DNA from 3 places in the Streptomyces sp. NPDC055506 genome. Region 1 is predicted to be linked to each of the others. Evidence: riboswitches for the same ligand, from Rfam matches in the RefSeq annotation. Region 1 holds a riboswitch; each other region holds the start of a gene.
What was found. Region 1 has a riboswitch for cobalamin ahead of ACWIF2_RS03565 (ABC transporter substrate-binding protein). Riboswitches for the same ligand answer to the same signal wherever they lie in the genome.
Positions count from the first base shown of each region.

Region 1 (5,834 bases):
AGAAGGCCGCCGCGTGATCTACTCACTCCGCGACGGCCATCTGCGCCGGCTCGTGGACGAGGCACTGAACGTGGCCGACCACCGTCTCAGCGACCGCCCCCCGCACGACTGAATCAGTACCGCTCGGCCGTCCCCAGATACCGCTCGGCGAAGGCGGCGGCCGCCACGGGCGACGAGAACAGGCGGCGCAGCCGTGCGATCGCGGTGCCCGCGCGGAACGGGTCGCCCGACGCCGCCCCGTGGAACACCTCGGCCAGCCACTGCGAGAACTCCTGGTAGTCCCACACGCGCCGCAGGCATGCCTCCGCATAGCCGGCCAGACCGCTGTCGTCCTCCGTGGTCAGGCGGGCCACCAGGGCGTCGCCGAGCAGGAAGGCGTCGTGCAGGGCGAGGTTCATGCCCTTGGCGGCGATGGGGGCGACCAGATGGGCCGCGTCGCCGGCGAGGTGGAGCCGGCCGTGCACCATCGGCTCGACCACGTAGTCGTGCATGTCCAGCACGCGCTTCTCGATCAGCCGTCCCTCCGTCAGCGGCGGCACACCGGCCGCCCCGAGCCGCTGCTGGAGCTCCGCCCAGACACGCTCGTGAGGCCAGTTCTCCGGGTCGTCGCCCGGCGGGCACTGGAGGTAGTAGCGGGTCACCTCAGGGCTGCGGGGCATCTGGCCCGCGAAGCCGTTCTCGTGACAGCCGAACAGCACGCAGTCGGCGGACGGCGGGGCCTCGGCGAGCAGCGCCAGCCAGCCGACGCCGTAGTCGTGCCGCGCGACCCGGACCCGCTCCGGCGCCAGCGCGGCCCGCGTCACTCCGCGCGCCCCGTCGCAGCCGGCCACGAAGTCGCAGTGCGCGACCCGCCGTTCACCCGTCTCCGGGCAGGTGTACGACACGGACGGCCGGTCGGTGTCGATGTCGTGCACCGCTACATCCCGGACCCCGAAGCGGATCTCCCCGCCGCGCACGTCGGCGTACTCGCGCACCAGGTCCGTCACCAGCAAAGGCTGCGGGTAGACGAAATGGTGACTGCCCGTCATCTCGCCGTAGCGGAACCGGTACCGCTCCCCGTCGAAGCGGAACTCGCACGCGGTGTGCAGCTCCGCGCGGTCCAGCAGGTTCCGGGCGAGGCCCCGCTTCTCCAGGCCCCGCACGGCCCACTCCTCGATGACCCCGGCCCGGGGCCGCTGTTCGATGAACTCCCGGGTCTCGGTCTCCAGCACCAGACAGTTCACGCCGGCGGCCCGCAGGATGTTGCCGACGGTCAGCCCGGCGGGACCGGCGCCCACGACGACGACGGGGAAGCGCTGCGGGGCATCGGAGTTCGAAGGGGAGGAGGCGTGGGTCATGCGCTCGATTATGAAGGCCCGAGCCGCGGGATCTCGATCGCCGGGCAGCGGTCCATCACCATCTCCAGGCCCGCGGCCCGGGCGCGGTCGTACGCCGCCGCGTCGACGACGCCGAGCTGGAACCACACCGCCCCGGCGCCCTTCGCGACCGCCTCGTCCGCGACCGCTCCGGCGAGGTCGCTGTTCACGAACACGTCCACGACGTCCACGTCGAAGGGGATGTCCGCCAGACTCGCGTACCCCTGCTCGCCGTGCACGGTCTCCGCCTTGGGGTGCACGGGCACGACGCGCTTGCCGTACCGCTGGAGCACCGCGGCGACGCCGTACGCCGCGCGCTGCCGGTTCGACGACAGGCCCACCACGGCCCAGGTGTCGCCGAGCTCGGTGAGGATCCTGCGGACCGTTGCGTCGTCGCCGTACACCGGCGGCCTCCTCGGGAGTCGCGGAAAAGCTGCTGTCCGGGCAACGACGCGGGGCGCGCGGTGATTCCCCGATGCCACCGTGATAGCTTGCCGAGGCCAGTCGAACCCATGTACGTGGGTCAGGGAATCCGGTGCGAATCCGGAACTGACGCGCAGCGGTGAGGGGGACGGGCGGGGCCGCGGCCACTGTACGGCTGGACGTCGTACGGGAAGGCGCCCCGCACCGGGTGAACCCGAGTCCGAAGACCTGCTGGCGGCCCCCGCGGCCGGCCGGCGGTGGGGGAGCACCGTACGACCGGGCTCCGCGATCGGGCCCTCGACGACTGAGGACTGGTTTCCTTGCCCCTCGCCCGACCCGCCCGTGCCGCCGTCCTGCTCGCGACCGGCTCCCTGCTCATCAGCGGCTGCGGAGGCTCGAAGACCCCCACGGCCGAGGCCGCCGCCACCCTCGACAACTGCGGCCGTAAGGTCCGGGTCGACAAGGCGCCCCGGCACGCCGTCTCCCTCAACCAGGGCACCACCGAGATCCTGCTCTCCCTCGGTCTCGCCGACCGGATAGCCGGCACGGCCACCTGGACCGACCCCGTGATGAAGGGGCTGGAGAAGGCCAACGCGAAGGTGCCGCGCATCGCCGAGAACAACCCCTCCTTCGAACGGGTCCTGGACTCCGAGCCCGATTTCGTCGCCGCGTCCTTCGTCTCCACCCTCGGCAAGGGCGGCGTCGCCACCCGCGACCAGTTCGAGAAGCTCGGCGTGCCCACGTACGTCTCCCCGTCCGACTGTGCAGGCAAGGACAACTCGGGCGGCGGCGACGGCAAGCGGGACAAGGCGCTGGGCATCGACGCCGTCTACGGCGAGGTGCGGGACCTCGCGACCGTGTTCGGAGTGAAGGACCGCGGCGACACACTCGTGGCCTCCCTCCAGCAGCGGATGAAGAAGGCCACGCGGGGCGTCGACGCCTCCGGTGTCTCCCTGCTGTACTGGTTCGCCAACTCCGAGTCGCCCTACCTGGCCGGCTGCTGCGGAGCGCCCGGCATCATGACCCGCGCCCTCGGCGCGAAGAACGTCTTCGACGACACCCACGAGGAGTGGCCACAGGTCAACTGGGAGACCGTCGCCGACCGCAACCCCGACGTCCTCGTCATCGGCGACCTGACCCGCGACTCGGAGACCGCCGAGTCGGCGAAGCGCAAGATCGCCTTCCTGGAGTCCAACCCGGTCACCAAGAACATGGACGCCGTCAAGCACAAGCGGTACGTGCTGCTCAGCGGACAGGCCATGAACCCGACCATCCGCACGGTCGAGGGCGTGGAGAAGGTCGCGGCCGGACTGCGTGAGTTCGGGCTCGTGAAGTGACCGTGCGCGGACCGGCGCTCGCCGCCGGGGGCGCCTTGCTGCTGGTGGCCTCCGTGGCCCTGGCGATCACCATCGGACCGGCCGACATCAGGGTCGGGGACGTGTGGTCCGTCGTCGCGTCCCACCTCGGGATCGGCAGCTCCGGTCTGACGCCGATCCGGGACGGGATCGTCTGGCAGCTGCGGCTGCCGCGCACCCTGCTCGCGGCCGTGTGCGGGGCGGGACTCGCCGTGTGCGGGGCCGTGATGCAGTCCCTGCTGCGCAACCCGCTCGCCGACCCGTTCGTGCTCGGGGTGTCCTCGGGCGCCTCCACCGGCGCGGTCGTCATCGTCGTGCTGGGCGTGGGCGGCGGTGCCGTCTCGGTGTCCGCCGGCGCGTTCCTCGGCGCCCTGGTCTCCTTCGCGCTGGTCCTGCTGCTCAGCCACACCCTCGGCGACACCACCGACCGGGTCGTCCTCGCGGGCGTCGCCGCCATGCAGCTGTTCTCCGCGCTGACCTCCTTCGTCGTGCTGACCGCCGCCGACGCCGAGACCACCCGGGGCGTGCTGTTCTGGCTCCTGGGCTCGCTCGGCGGGGCCGGCTGGACCGACGTGTGGCTGTGCTTCGCGGTCCTGGCCGTGGCGCTGGTGGTGTGTCTGTCGTACGCCCGCACGCTCGACGCCTTCGCGTTCGGGCAGGACGCGGCGGCCGCGCTCGGGGTGTCCGTGGCCCGCACCCGCCTGGTGCTGCTGTGCGTCACGGCCCTGCTCACGGCCGCCCTGGTCAGCTCGGCCGGGGCGATCGGCTTCGTCGGGCTGGTCCTGCCGCACGCCGCCCGGGCCCTGGCCGGACCGGGGCACGCCCGGCTGCTGCCGGTCACCGCCCTCGCCGGCGCGGTGTTCCTGGTCTGGGTCGACACCCTGGCCCGTACGGTCCTGGATCCGCAGGAGGTGCCGGTGGGAGTCGTGACCTCGCTGATCGGGGTGCCGGCGTTCGTTGCGGTGCTCTACCGGACGCGGAGGGTGCGGTGACCGAGACACAGACCGGTGAGACGGAAGCGCCGGTGCGAACCGGGCTCCGGGCCGACCGGGTCAGCCGTCGCACCGACGGGCGCCTCATCCTCGACGGCGTCGCCCTCGCCCCCGAACCCGGCTCCACCGTCGGCGTCCTCGGCCCGAACGGCTCCGGCAAGTCCACACTGCTGCGGCTGCTGGCCGGGCTGCTCACGCCGACCGCCGGAGTCGTCACCCTCGACGGCACGCCGCTGGGCGACCTGCCCCGCCGTACCGTCGCCCGCCGCCTCGCCATGGTCGAGCAACAGGCGGACACGCAGGTCGAGTTGACCGTGCTGGACGTCGTACGGCTGGGTCGCGTGCCGCACCGCCGGGCCTGGACACCCGCCTCGGCGGACGACGAGCGGGCGATACACGCGGCCCTGGAGCGCACCGGCCTCGCCACCCGTGCCGGCCAGCCCTGGCACACCCTCTCCGGCGGCGAACGCCAGCGCGTCCAGATCGCCCGTGCGCTCGCGCAGGAACCCAGGGAGCTCCTCCTCGACGAGCCGACCAACCACCTCGACATCCACCACCAGCTGGACCTGCTCGCCCTGGTCACCGCTCTGCCGGTCACCACCGTCGTCGCGCTGCACGACCTCAACCTCGCGGCGATGTACTGCGACCGGGTCGTGGTCCTGCGCGGGGGAACGGTCGTGGCGGGCGGTGCTCCGGGGGAGGTCCTCACGGCAGAGCTCATCGCGGAGGTCTACGGGGTGCGGGCCGCCGTCAGCCGCGAGGGGCCCGAACAGCGGCCTCATGTGCGCTTCCTGGGCACGCTGGCCTGAGGGCCGCCGGCCCTGGTGCCGGGCACGCCATTGGTGGGGTGCTTCCCGCCACGGTGGCCTGAAAACACCGAACATGCCTGCGTGTGCCCGCCCACCCGCCTACGCTCGCCTCGTGCTGCGCATCATCGACGCCCGTAGCGGCGAGCCGGTCGACGCCGCCCCGGCCCGCCGGGGCCTGACCCGTGTCGAGGTGCACGCGCCCGGCTTCGACGCGACGAGCCTGCGGGTGCTGCTCGTCGCGGACCTGCTCGTCCGGGCCCTGGAACTCGGCGGCACACCGGTGTGGGCGCTGCTGACCGGGGGAGGACGACAGGCCGAGCTGCGGGCCGAGGCCACCGCCCTCGGCATCCGGCCGTTCGAGGACAGCCCCGAGGTGAGTGCCGGGCTGGGCGAGGCCCAGGTCATCCACGTCGCGGCCGAGGGCGGCACGGCGACTGACGGTGTGCGGATCGCTGTCGCCCCCGCGCACATCGACGGGGCCCCCGCGCATCCCGGGAACCCGGGCACACCGGACGACACCGACACCGGCACCGACACCGACACCGGCACCGACACCGACACCGGCACCGACACCGGCACCGGCACCGGCACCGACACCGGCACGGGCACCGACACCGGCACGGGCACGGGCACCGACACCGGCACGGGCACCGACACCGGCACGGGCACGGGCATCGACCCCGGTGTCCTGCGTCTCGCCCTCCTCACCCGGCACCACAGCGCCCCCGCCCGGCTGGACGGGGCCGCGTTCGACGAGGCCCGGGGCACCCTCGCCCGGTGGCGTGGTGAGGTCGCCCGTTGGGCCCGGCGGCCCTCGCGGCCCGTCCCCGACGAGGTGCGCGGGCGGTTGCGCGACGCCTGGGAGGATGACCTGGACGTGCCCCGGGTACTTGATGTCCT
Region 1 is NZ_JBSHKH010000005.1:73,678-79,511, forward strand. It holds gene ACWIF2_RS03550 (ArsR/SmtB family transcription factor) at 1-112, shown strand, start outside; gene ACWIF2_RS03555 (4-hydroxybenzoate 3-monooxygenase) at 114-1,337, opposite strand; gene ACWIF2_RS03560 (CoA-binding protein) at 1,346-1,759, opposite strand; cobalamin riboswitch at 1,840-2,028, shown strand; gene ACWIF2_RS03565 (ABC transporter substrate-binding protein) at 2,099-3,115, shown strand; gene ACWIF2_RS03570 (FecCD family ABC transporter permease) at 3,112-4,125, shown strand; gene ACWIF2_RS03575 (ABC transporter ATP-binding protein) at 4,122-4,934, shown strand; gene ACWIF2_RS03580 (hypothetical protein) at 5,047-5,834, shown strand, end outside.

Region 2 (5,834 bases), on a different contig from region 1:
GCCTTCAGCAGGGCCGGGCCGATCGGCGTCCAGCCCGTCGGGGTGAGCGTGGCGACGGCCGTCTTGGCCTCGGTGCGGTCCAGCGGGCCGACCGGGTAGAGCTGCGCGGTGTCCTTGCAGCCCGTCTTCCGGTCGTCCCCGGGGTAGTCGGCGCCGAGGGTGCGGATGCCGAGTTCGACCTCCTCGGGCGTCGCGTCGAGTACCTCGTTGAACGCCTGCTTCGCGGCGGCCATCCGCGACTGTCCGTCGATGTCCCGCGCCCGCATCGAGCCGCTCACATCGAGGACGAGGTCGACCTTGGGGGCGGCCTGGCCCGTGGGTTCGCCGGCGGCCGCTCCGGCCGGGAAGGCGATCCCGGCCGTCAGCGCGGCGAGCAGGGCGCAGACGCCCGCCGCCAGCCGTTTTCTTGTGATCATCGGCGGATCTTATTGATCTCCGGGGTCGTGCTCCAAAAGCCGGGCTGCAAGACGAGTCTCACGCAAGGGGATTGGGCAGTTCCGCCCATTGGTCCCCGGGCGTCTGCGGCGAGAGCCGCATCAGCGTCAGCGCCTTGGTGGGCAGGGGGTCCGTGCGGAGCGCCGTGAGGTCCGGGGTGCGCGGTAGGTCGTCCACGGCCGTCTCCAGCGCCGCCGCGAGCGCCGCCCCCGACCCCGCCGTCCCGGCCAGCGCGCCCGCCACCAGCGAGCCGAACAGCTTGCGGCGCAGCGTGCGTTCGTCGTCCGTGACCATTCGGGCGGGCAGGTCGGGCACCGTGATGCCGTGCCGGGCGAGGCGGGCGGGGCTGACGCGGATGTCGGCCAGATCGCGGTAGACGAGCCGCAGCGGATCGCCCTCCGGCGAGAGGACCACCAGGAGGTTCTGGCCGTGCGCCTCCAGAGCCACGCCCAGCTCCAGCAGCCGCAGCCCGACGGTGAGGGCGAGGCGCGCGAAGCCGGCCAGCCAGGCGGGGGAGCGGGGCAGGGCGCTGGTCGCGAGCGCCGCCACCGGCAGCACCCGTTCACCGCTCCCGGCGTACGTCTGCGGCGACTCCCGCAGCACGGCCGCGAAGTCGGGGGAACCGGCCGCCGCGGCGCCCAGGGTGCGGGTGATGTGCAGCAGGCCGTCCATGCGCGCGGCGGGCGTCTCGGCGAAGTCCGACAGCAGCGCGGACGCGGCGACCGAGGGCAGCGAGATGTCCCGCACCGAGGACGTCAGCCGGGCGCTGAGCGAGGTCTTGACATGCGGCCCGCCGGGCAGGGCGAGCGTCCGCAGGGACATCAGCGGATGCCCGGCGCGCCGCTCCTCGCACGCCCGCTTCAGCACGTGCGCCGCCTGCCAGGGGTGCACCGGCAGCACCACACGCGGCCCGTCCCGCAGGTCCCGCGGCCAGGCCCCCGTCACCAGGCACTCCTCCGCCCGCACCGGCACAAGACCCAGCTCCACGACCGGCCGGTGCTCGGGCCCGTAGGCGAGCTGCTCGGCCACCGAGAAACCCGGCCGGGACCGGCAGGTGGGGTGGAACGGATGCCCGTCGACGATCCGTTGCTCCCACTCCCAGTCGTTCCCCGGCCACTCGTCGGCCGAGTGGCCCTCCTGCCCCGCTCTCGACAGGGCCAACGAGGCGACACTGTGCCCGAGTTCGGCGGCGAAGGAGGCCGAGTGCGGAACGGCGAGGTCTGTCACCAGCCGCGCCGGATCGTCGTAATCCACGCCGTCGAGCCCGACGACGGTGACGTGGTCGCCGGTCGCGTACGGATCCGGCGGCGGGCCGTGCAGCCGGCGGCCGTCGGTCAGGAACAGGGTCAGCCCGTCCCGGGCCGGCTCCCCGCGGGCCACCCAGGGCAGCGGATCATGGGCGAGACCGCGCCACAGACGGGACAGCACGGCCGCCCGGGCACCGGGCAGTTCGGCCTCGTACCGCGGCAGCAGACCAGGGCGTACGACGGCCAGTTCCTCGGCGACCTCGGCCTCGGCGGTGGGGAAACGGTGCACGGGCGGGCTCCTCGGGTACGAATAGGGCGTCACGGCGCGATGACGGCGACCGGCATACTGATCATCTCCGCCAGGAAGTCCGGAAGTCCCGGAAGGGCCGCTGGGAACGTGGAGAACACAAGGAACGCAGGGAAACGAGTGGATCGCGTGGACCTCATGCCCCCGCCCGCCGACGCGTACGCCGCCGTGCCGCTGCTGAACTGCCTGCTGCGGGAAGTGGCCCGGCCGGTGCGCCGGACCGGCGAGCACCGGATCTACCGACTGCCCGGCGGAGACCGGCTGCTGCGGGTGCGCGGGACGCGGCGGCCCGCCGAGCCCGAGGTCGAGGGGCCGGACGGCTGGCAGTGCGTCGGCCACACCGAGCTGGTCAAACTCGTCGCCGAGGAACTGCGACGGCACACCGGCCTGTCCAACCACGAACTGCCCGCCGAGATGATCGACAGCAGGGACGCCGTGGCCGCCCTGCTGGAAGCCCGCGAGCGCGCCACCCCGCCCGACGATCCCTATCTGCGCTCCGAGCAGTGCCTCCTCACCGGCCACACCCACCACCCGGCCCCCAAGGCGCGTGGCGGCGGCCCGGCCGCGGGCTGGCTGCCGTACGCGCCCGAGGCGTACGCCCGTTTCCCGCTGACCCTGCTCGGGCTGCGCGAGGACACCGTCGTCGAGGAGGGCGACACCTCGGCCCTCGACGCCCTCGGCACCGCCCCGCCCGGCTACCGGCTGCTCCCGGCCCACCCCTGGCAGCTCGACCTGGCGAGCGCGGAGCTCGCCGCCGCCTTCGCGGACGGGAGGCTGGTCCGGCTCGGCACGACCGCCTTCGACACCTGGCCCACGGCCGCGATCCGCACGCTCTACGCACCCGAGCAGGACCTGTTCCTGAAGTTCAGCCTGGACGTGCGCATCACCAACGACATCCGCCGGCTGTGGCGCCACGACCTGCTCGCCCTGCGCCGCACCGACACGGCCGTGTGCGCCGCCTTCGAGACGTTCGACGGCCCCCCGGCCTGGCTCGGCGACCGCGGGTACCGCACCGCGGACTTCGCCTTCGAGGCCCTGGCCGTCCTCGTCCGCGACGGCTTCGCCGGCCGTCTCCTGCCCGGCGCGACCCCGCTGCTCGCCGCCGGACTCGTCGAGGGCTTCGACGGCAGCCCGCTCGACCGCGCCGCCGACCCCGGGGCGTGGTGGGCGGCGTACCTGGCGCAGGTGGTGCCCCCGGCGCTGGAGACCTTCGCCCGGCACGGCGTCGTCATCGAGGCCCATCTGCAGAACACCCTGGTCGCCGTGGACGCCGACGGCATGCCCGTGCAGGCGCTGTACCGGGACGCCGAGGGCGTGAAGCTGCTTTCGGACGTCTCCCGGGAGGCCGGCTGGGAGCGGCTCGTGTACTGCCTGGTCGTCAACCACCTCACCGAGATCGCCGGCGCCCTCGCCGAACGCCGGCCCGGCTTCGCCCCCTGGCCCGCCGCCCGCCGCGAACTCGCCCGCCACGACCTGCCCGAGATCTCCGGCCTGCTCACCTCGCCCACCCTCCCCGCCAAGACGAACCTCCTGCTGCGCTGGACGGGCGCGAACGGCGCCGACGCCCGCTACCTGCCGCTGCCCAACCCGCTCAGGGAAGGAACGTGACCTGCGGGGCCCCCGTCCGCGCAGGCCGGCGAGACGGACCGAACCGGTGCTCCGGCCGCATGGAATGATGGCGGGCGACATGGCGACGGCGGAACGAGGAAGCCGGTGTGAATCCGGCGCGGTCCCGCCACTGTGACCGGCCTCGGCCGGGAGCCAGGAGACTCACGCGGTCGCCTCCTCGACGAACCACCGGGGCGGATCTCCCCGGAGAGAGGAAGGGTGCGGCATGTCCGCAACCCCGGCCGGAGGGGTTCCGTGCCGCGTCGTCGTGTGCCGGGACTGCTGCTGCGGCAGCCGCAAGGTGACCGGCGTCGACCACGCGGCCCAGACCGAGCGGCTGCGCGAGGCGGCGCCCGTGCGGGTCTCCGAGTGCCTCGACGTCTGCGACCAGGCCAACGTCATCGTCGTACAGCCGTCCGCGGCGGGCCGGGCCGCCGGGGCCCGGCCGGTGTGGTTCGGTCTGGTCAACGACCCGGCCGCGACCGAGGACATCGTCACCTGGGTCCGCGAGGGCGGCCCCGGCGTCGCCCCCCGGCCCGAGATCCTCGACCTGTACGCCTTCAGCCCGCTGAAGAGGCCGCGCCCGGGCGGCTCATGACCCGGCGGTGGCCGGCACGCACAGGACGGGGACGTTCGAGAGGTGCAGGAGTTTGTGGGGGGTCGAGCCCAGCAGGGCGCCGCGCACCGGGCTCTCGCCCCAGGTGCCCACCACGATCACCCTGCCGTCGTGGCGTGCCGCGGCGTCGATGAGCGCCTGCGCGGGCCGCTGGTCGATGAGTTCGACGGTGCTCGGCACGCCGGCTTCGTCGGCGACCCGGACGGCGTGACCGAGCACGGTGGTCCCGGCCTCGCGGACGGCCTCGTGGTGAGCGCCGTACTCCTCGCCCGTGACGCCCGGGGCCGCGGCTCCGTAGACGATCACCAGCGGTTCGCCGTACGCGGCCGCCACCTCGATCGCGACGCGCAGCGCGCTCCGGGCGCCCGGGGACTCGTCGTAGCCGAGGACCACCGACATCTCAGGACTCCTTGCCGTGCTTGCCGGGGACGAGGTCGGGGTCGACCACGCTGGGGTGTTCCGACCAGAACACGGGGGTGATCAGCCGCCACACGACCATGAGGATCACGCCCGTGACGATGATGCCGATACCGATGACCAGCGGGGGACCGAGCCCGAACCACGAGACGCCGCTGTAGGAGTTGGCGGGGTCGGACATGTCCGCCACGGACTCCACCAGCAGCCAGGCCAGCAGCCCGGCACCGACCAGCGGGCCGAGCCCGATCAGGAAGAAGTTGCGGGCACTGCGGGTCAGTTGGCGGCGGTAGTAGACCGCGCAGGCGAGACCCGTGAGCGCGTAGTAGAACGCGATCAGCAGGGACAGCGCGGTCAGCGAGTCGAAGAGGGCGTTCTCGCTGATGTGGTAGAGGACGAGATACCAGACGATGGCGATACCGGCGACCCACCAGGTGCTCACGTCGGGCGTGCGGAACCGGGGGTTGATACGGCCGAAGTGCGCGGGCAGCGCATGGCGGCGGGCCATCGACAGGCCGGTGCGCGACGCCGGGATGATCGTCGTCTGCGTCGACGCGAGCGCGGACGTCGAGACCGCCAGCAGCACGACCCAGTCCCAGCCGCCCATCACCTCTTCGGCGAGCAGCGCGAAGATGAACTCCTCCTCCGCCGCGTTCTCGGCCAGATAGGCCGTTCCCGCGTACCCCACGACCGCGAACGCGACCGCGAGGTAGGTCACCAGGAGCAGCACCGTCGACCACACGGCCGCCTTGCCGGGGGCGGTGGCGGAGTCCTCGGTCTCCTCGGTGAGGTTGACCGCCGACTCCCACCCCCAGTAGATGAACACGCCCAGCAGCAGGGCGGCGGTCAGGGACGCCCCGCCCGCTCCGAAGGGATCGAGCCAGCTGAACTCCGGTTCGATGGCGTCGAGTGTGCCGGTGCCGGCGTAGACGCGGTAGAGAGCCACCACGGCGAAGACCAGCAGACAGGCGACCTGCGCCAGGATGAGGACGTTTTGCACCTTGGCCGACACGTCGATGCCGATCACGCAGACGGCCGTCATCACCAGGACGAGGAGCACGGTCAGCACCTGGCGGACGGCGTCGTTGTCCGCCCAGCTGTCCAGACCGACCGCGAGCAGGAAGAAGGTCACGGCGACGTCCGCCAGCGACCCGACGACCAGGACACCCGTCATGGCGATGGCCCAGCCGCCGAGCCAGCCCGCCCA
Region 2 is NZ_JBSHKH010000030.1:25,645-31,478, forward strand. It holds gene ACWIF2_RS14315 (vWA domain-containing protein) at 1-416, opposite strand, end outside; gene ACWIF2_RS14320 (IucA/IucC family protein) at 475-1,971, opposite strand; gene ACWIF2_RS14325 (IucA/IucC family protein) at 2,128-3,597, shown strand; cobalamin riboswitch at 3,655-3,777, shown strand; gene ACWIF2_RS14330 ((2Fe-2S) ferredoxin domain-containing protein) at 3,824-4,195, shown strand; gene ACWIF2_RS14335 (universal stress protein) at 4,190-4,612, opposite strand; gene ACWIF2_RS14340 (APC family permease) at 4,614-5,834, opposite strand, start outside.
Region 2: it holds a riboswitch for cobalamin, as region 1 does, so the genes downstream of both, ACWIF2_RS14330 ((2Fe-2S) ferredoxin domain-containing protein) here and ACWIF2_RS03565 (ABC transporter substrate-binding protein) in region 1, are expected to answer to the same signal.

Region 3 (5,834 bases), on a different contig from region 1:
GGGCGTCCCATACGCCGAGCCGCTTGAGCTCGTCCACCAGGTAGGAGTTGACCTGGAGGAACTCACCCGACAGCGTCTCGCGCTTGAACAGGTTGGACACCTGCGGCTCGATGCACTCGTACACGCCCGCGATGGAGGCGATAGTGGCCGTGGGCGCGATGGCGAGGAGCAGGGAGTTGCGCATGCCGGTCGTGGCGATGCGCTCGCGCAGGGCCGCCCAGCGCTCGGGCCAGGTCAGCTGCACGTCGTAGTGGTCGGGGTGCAGCACGCCCCTGGCCGTACGGGTCTTCTCCCAGGCCGGCAGCGGGCCGTTGCGCTCGGCGAGGTCGGCGGAGGCCTCGTACGCGGCGAGCATGATCCGCTCGGCGATACGGGTGGAGAGCGCCTTGGCCTCGGGCGAGTCGAAGGGCAGGCGCAGCTTGAAGAAGACGTCCTGCAGGCCCATGGCCCCGAGGCCGACCGGACGCCACCGGGCGTTGGAGCGGCCCGCCTGCTCGGTCGGGTAGAAGTTGATGTCCACGACCCGGTCGAGGAACGTGACGGCCGTACGGACGGTCTCGTCCAGCCGCTCCCAGTCGAGATCGCCGGTCGATGTGTCGACAAAGGAACCCAGGTTGACCGAGCCCAGGTTGCAGACCGCCGTCTCCCCGTCGCTGGTGACCTCCAGGATCTCCGTGCAGAGGTTGGAGGAGTGGACGACGTGGCCCGGCTCGGCCGTCTGGTTGGCGGTGCGGTTGGCGGCGTCCTTGAAGGTCATCCAGCCGTTGCCGGTCTGCGCCAGGGCGCGCATCATGCGGCCGTACAGCTCACGGGCGGGCAGGGTCTTCTTCGCCAGGCCCTTCGCCTCGGCCTCCCGGTACGCGGCGTCGAACTCCTCGCCGTACAGGTCGACCAGCTCGGGCACGTCCGCGGGGGAGAACAGCGACCACTTCCCGTCGGCGTTCACCCGCCGCATGAACTCGTCCGGCACCCAGTGCGCCAGGTTCAGATTGTGCGTACGGCGGGCGTCCTCGCCGGTGTTGTCGCGCAGCTCCAGGAACTCCTCGATGTCGGAGTGCCAGGTCTCCAGATAGACCGCGGCCGCGCCCTTGCGGCGACCGCCCTGGTTCACGGCGGCGACCGAGGCGTCGAGGGTCTTCAGGAACGGGACGATGCCGTTGGAGTGGCCGTTGGTGCCGCGGATCAGCGAACCGCGCGCACGGATGCGGGAGTACGACAGCCCGATGCCGCCCGCGTGCTTCGACAGCCGCGCCACCTGGTGGTACCGGTCGTAGATCGAGTCCAGCTCGTCCTTGGGGGAGTCGAGGAGGTAGCAGGACGACATCTGGGGGTGCCGGGTGCCGGAGTTGAAGAGGGTGGGGGAGGAGGGCAGGTAGTCGAGGCGGCTCATGAGCCCGTAGAGCGCGGCGACCTCGTCGACGGCCTGTGCCGTGTCGTCCTCGGCGAGCCCGGCGGCGACGCGCAGCATGAAGTGCTGGGGCGTCTCGACGACCTTGCGGGTGATCGGGTGGCGGAGCAGGTAGCGGCTGTGCAGCGTCCGCAGGCCGAAGTAGCCGAAGCGGTCGTCGGCGGCCCGGTCGATCAGCGCGTCGAGCCGGGCGGCGTGGACGCGCACGAACTCGGCGGTCCGGTCGGCGATCAGTCCCTCCCGGTGGCCGACCGCGACGGACTCGGTGAAGGACGTGACGCCCTGGGAGGCGGCCTCTTCGCGGATGCCGATCGTCAGCAGGCGCGCGGCCAGCCGGGAGTAGGCGGGGTCCTCGGAGATGAGGCCGGCGGCCGACTCCGTCGCGAGCTCGCGCAGCTCCGTCTCGTCCGCCCGCGCGGACCGCCCGCGCAGCGCGGCGGCGGCGACCCGGCCGGGGTCGGCGTCGGGGAGATCGGCGGTCAGCTCGGTCAGGGTCCGCAGCAGCGCGGCACCGGGACCGTCGTGCTCTTCTTCGGAAGCTGAGACCGGTTCGGCTGGCGCGATGGTCACGTGGGGCTCTCCCTCGCTCGGCAAGGGGCCTCGCGCAGGGCAGGGGGCAGCACACGAGCGCACACGGCGTCGCGTCCACCGGCCCATTCCACGAGGCCCGGACGTCAGGGCACCCCGGCCGGACGGCCGGGTGCGCTGTCGGCAGGTCCTCGGACTGACTCCCGTGCATGACGTTTCTGGGAACAGACATGCACAAGTACACCGTTGCGGGACAGTTCCGGATTCGCACCGGATTCCCCTGCGGCGACAGCGAGCACGAGCATACATCTTGTGCCGGGTTCGGGCGGCACCCCCAGATGTTGTGTCGTGCTGGTTTCAGAGCGTCAACTGGTAGGTGAGGAGAGTGATGTCCGCCAGGTGCGGGATCGGGTTCCAGTCGCGCTCGGGAGTGCGGGTGAAACCCAGGCGTTCGTAGATGCGGTGGGCTGCGCGCATGGTGCGCTGGGTCGACAGCACGATGCGGACGCAGCCGGGCGTGGCCCGTGCGCGGTCGATGCAGGCGGATACGAGGGCCTCGCCGGTGCCGCGGCCGCGGGCGGCGTGCGAGACCGCGAGCATTCGTATCTCGGCCTCTCCCGGGCCGGCTATGTCGGCCATGGGGCCGCCGGACGGTACGAAGGTGACGCCGCCGAGGAGGGTGTCGTTCTCGACGGCGACCAGAACGTCGGCTGCGGCTGCGCGTCTGGCGACGTCTCGCAGTTCGTGGAGGTACGCGTCGCTCTCGCCGAAGTCGAGAAGGCCGTCGGCGAGGTAGGCGTGGGCCGTCAACTCGCCGAGGGGGCCGTACTCGGTGGGTTTCACTCGCCGGATCAAGGTGTCCATGGCGTGAGTGTGTACGACAGCGGGCCGCCGGTGTGGTTGATCACCGGCGGCCCGCTGCGGGCGTATGTGCCCGGTCCGTTCTAGTGGGCGGAGCCCGCCGTGGCCGGCGGCAGTTCCACCTGCACCCCGGGGTCGCCCGCGTCCGCCGTGTAGTCCTCCGGCTTGGTCTCGTCGATGCCGTCGGGGGCCTTGAGGGCCTTCAGGGCGAAGGTGAGGACCACCGTCACCACCACGTTCAGGACGAACGCCGTGAGGCCGATGTAGCCGATCTCGCCGATGCCGGGGATCTCCTTCGAGGAGCCGCCGAAGTGCTTCTGGGTCGGCGAGGCGACCCCGTACGCGGCGGCCGTGCCGTAGATCATGCCGACCGCCCAGCCCGCGAGCAGTGCCCAGCGGTGGAACCAGCGGGTGAACAGGCCGCCGACCAGGGCCGGGAAGGTCTGCAGGATCCAGATGCCGCCGAGCAGCTGGAAGTTGATGGCGACGGTCTTGTCCATGGTGAGGACGAAGGCCAGCGCGCCCACCTTCACCAGCAGGGAGACCAGTTTGGAGACCTTGGTCTCCTGCGCCGGCGTGGCGTCCGGCTTGAGGAAGTCCTTGTAGATGTTGCGGGTGAAGAGGTTCGCGGCCGCGATGGACATGATGGCCGCCGGCACGAGCGCTCCGATGCCGATCGCCGCGAAGGCCACGCCGGCGAACCAGTCCGGGAACATCGTCTCGAACAGCTGCGGGATCGCCAGCTGCCCGTTCTGCACCTTGATCCCGGCCGCGATCGCCATGAAGCCGAGCAGCGCGAGCAGGCCCAGCATCAGCGAGTACAGCGGCAGGATCGTGGTGTTGCGGCGGATCACCTCACGGCTGCGCGAGGACAGCGTCGCCGTGATCGAGTGCGGGTACATGAACAGCGCGAGCGCGGAGCCGAGCGCGAGGGTGGCGTACGTCCACTGCCCCGCCTCCGGCGGCACCAGCGCACCGCGCGCCGCCCCCGTCGCCGGGTTGGTCTGGCTGTACGCGTCGCCCGCCTTGGCGAAGATCTCGTCGAAGCCGCCCAGCTTGATCGGGATGTAGATGATCGCCACCGCGATGACGATGTAGATCAGGGTGTCCTTGACGAAGGCGATCAGCGCCGGGGCCCGCAGGCCCGAGGAGTACGTGTAGGCCGCCAGCACACCGAACGCGATCAGCAGCGGCAGGTCCTTGATGAACCAGTTGGTGTCCTCGCCGCCGCCGACGCCCATCACGTCCAGCACGGCCTGGATGCCGACGAGCTGGAGCGCGATGTACGGCATGGTCGCGAGGATGCCGGTGACGGCCACGGCCAGCGACAGGCCCTTGGAGCCGAAGCGGCCGCGCACGAAGTCGGACGTCGTCACGTACCCGTGCTTGTGGGACACCGACCACAGGCGGGGGAGGAAGGTGAAGATCAGCGGGTAGACCAGGATCGTGTACGGCACCGCGAAGAAGCCCGCCGCGCCCGCCGCGTAGATCGCCGCCGGTACGGCCACGAAGGTGTACGCCGTGTACAGGTCGCCGCCGAGCAGGAACCAGGTGACCCAGGTGCCGAACGACCGGCCACCCAGGCCCCACTCGTCGAGGCTGTGCTCGTTCTCGGCCTTGCGCCACCGCGCGGCCAGGAAGCCCATGACCGTGACGAGCAGGAAGAAGAAGATGAAGACGGCGAGTGCGACGCCGTTCACGCCGTCCTTCACCGCGCACCTTCCTTACGGGCGCGCTGGTCACGCTGCCACAGCTTGTAGGCGATCATCGTCAGCGCGGTGGAGATGAGCACCCACGCCATCTGGTACCAGTAGAAGAACGGTATGCCGATGAAGGCCGGGTCGGTCTTGGCGTAGGAGCCGACCCACAGCATGGCCACGAAGGGCGCTAGGAGGCAGACGCCGATGACGACGCGCATCGGCGTCACCACCGGACCTCTACTGGCTTCTGGGGCTTGCGACATCAGGCGGCTCCGTCCCCTCAGTGATCACCTGTGCAATGCGCAGGCAATCTAGGTCAGGGTGCGGCGGGAACGGAACCCCTCGTCCGCAATGCGACACCCAATAGAAACCGGGGCTCACCAGCGGTCCGCGTCGTGCGCTACTCGACAGGCCGCTTCAGCCGGGCCACGAACTTGTACCGGTCCCCCCGGTACACCGACCGCACCCACTCCACCGGCTGCCCCTCCCGGTCCAGCGAGTGCCGGGACAGCATCAGCATCGGCAGGCCGACATCCGTGCCCAGCAGGCCGGCCTCGCGCGGGGTGGCCAGCGACGTCTCGATGGTCTCCTCGGCTTCCGCGAGATGGACGTCGTAGACCTCGGCGAGCGCGGTGTAGAGGGACGTGTACTTCACCAGCGACCGGCGCAGCGCGGGGAAGCGCTTGGCGGACAGATGGGTGGTCTCGATGGCCATCGGCTCGCCGTTGGCCATGCGCAGCCGCTCGATGCGCAGCACGCGTCCGCCGGGCGTGATGTCGAGCAGGCCTGCGAGGCGGTCGTCGGCGGTGATGTAGCCGATGTCCAGCAGCTGCGAGGTGGGTTCCAGGCCCTGGGCACGCATGTCCTCGGTGTACGAGGTCAGTTGGAGCGCCTGGGAGACCTTGGGCTTGGCGACGAACGTGCCCTTGCCCTGGATGCGCTCCAGACGGCCTTCGACGACCAGCTCCTGCAGCGCCTGGCGCACGGTCGTGCGCGAGGTGTCGAACTCGGCGGCCAGCGTGCGCTCGGGCGGGACCGGTGTGCCGGGCGCCTGTGTGTCCGTCATGTCGAGCAGGTGCTTCTTCAGGCGGTAGTACTTGGGCACGCGTGCGGTACGGACGGGCGCCCCGTTCTCGTTCTCCGCACTGCTGACGTCGGTGCTCATGCTCCGCCTTCCCGGCTCGGTCTGCCGACACGATCCCACTTGTATACCGTCGGCGCCGCTTTTGGTCTAGTCCACAACATCCAGTGGTCTACCTGAAGTATGGCGTGTACAGCCAGCATTTCGCTGGCTTATTACTTAAAGGTCCCTGCATATGTAGGTCGCATAACGGCTG
Region 3 is NZ_JBSHKH010000027.1:35,732-41,565, reverse strand. It holds gene ACWIF2_RS13410 (ribonucleoside-diphosphate reductase subunit alpha) at 1-1,978, opposite strand, end outside; cobalamin riboswitch at 2,102-2,241, opposite strand; gene ACWIF2_RS13405 (GNAT family N-acetyltransferase) at 2,294-2,800, opposite strand; gene mctP (monocarboxylate uptake permease MctP) at 2,881-4,509, opposite strand; gene ACWIF2_RS13395 (DUF3311 domain-containing protein) at 4,506-4,760, opposite strand; gene ACWIF2_RS13390 (GntR family transcriptional regulator) at 4,898-5,662, opposite strand.
Region 3: it holds a riboswitch for cobalamin, as region 1 does, so the genes downstream of both, ACWIF2_RS13410 (ribonucleoside-diphosphate reductase subunit alpha) here and ACWIF2_RS03565 (ABC transporter substrate-binding protein) in region 1, are expected to answer to the same signal.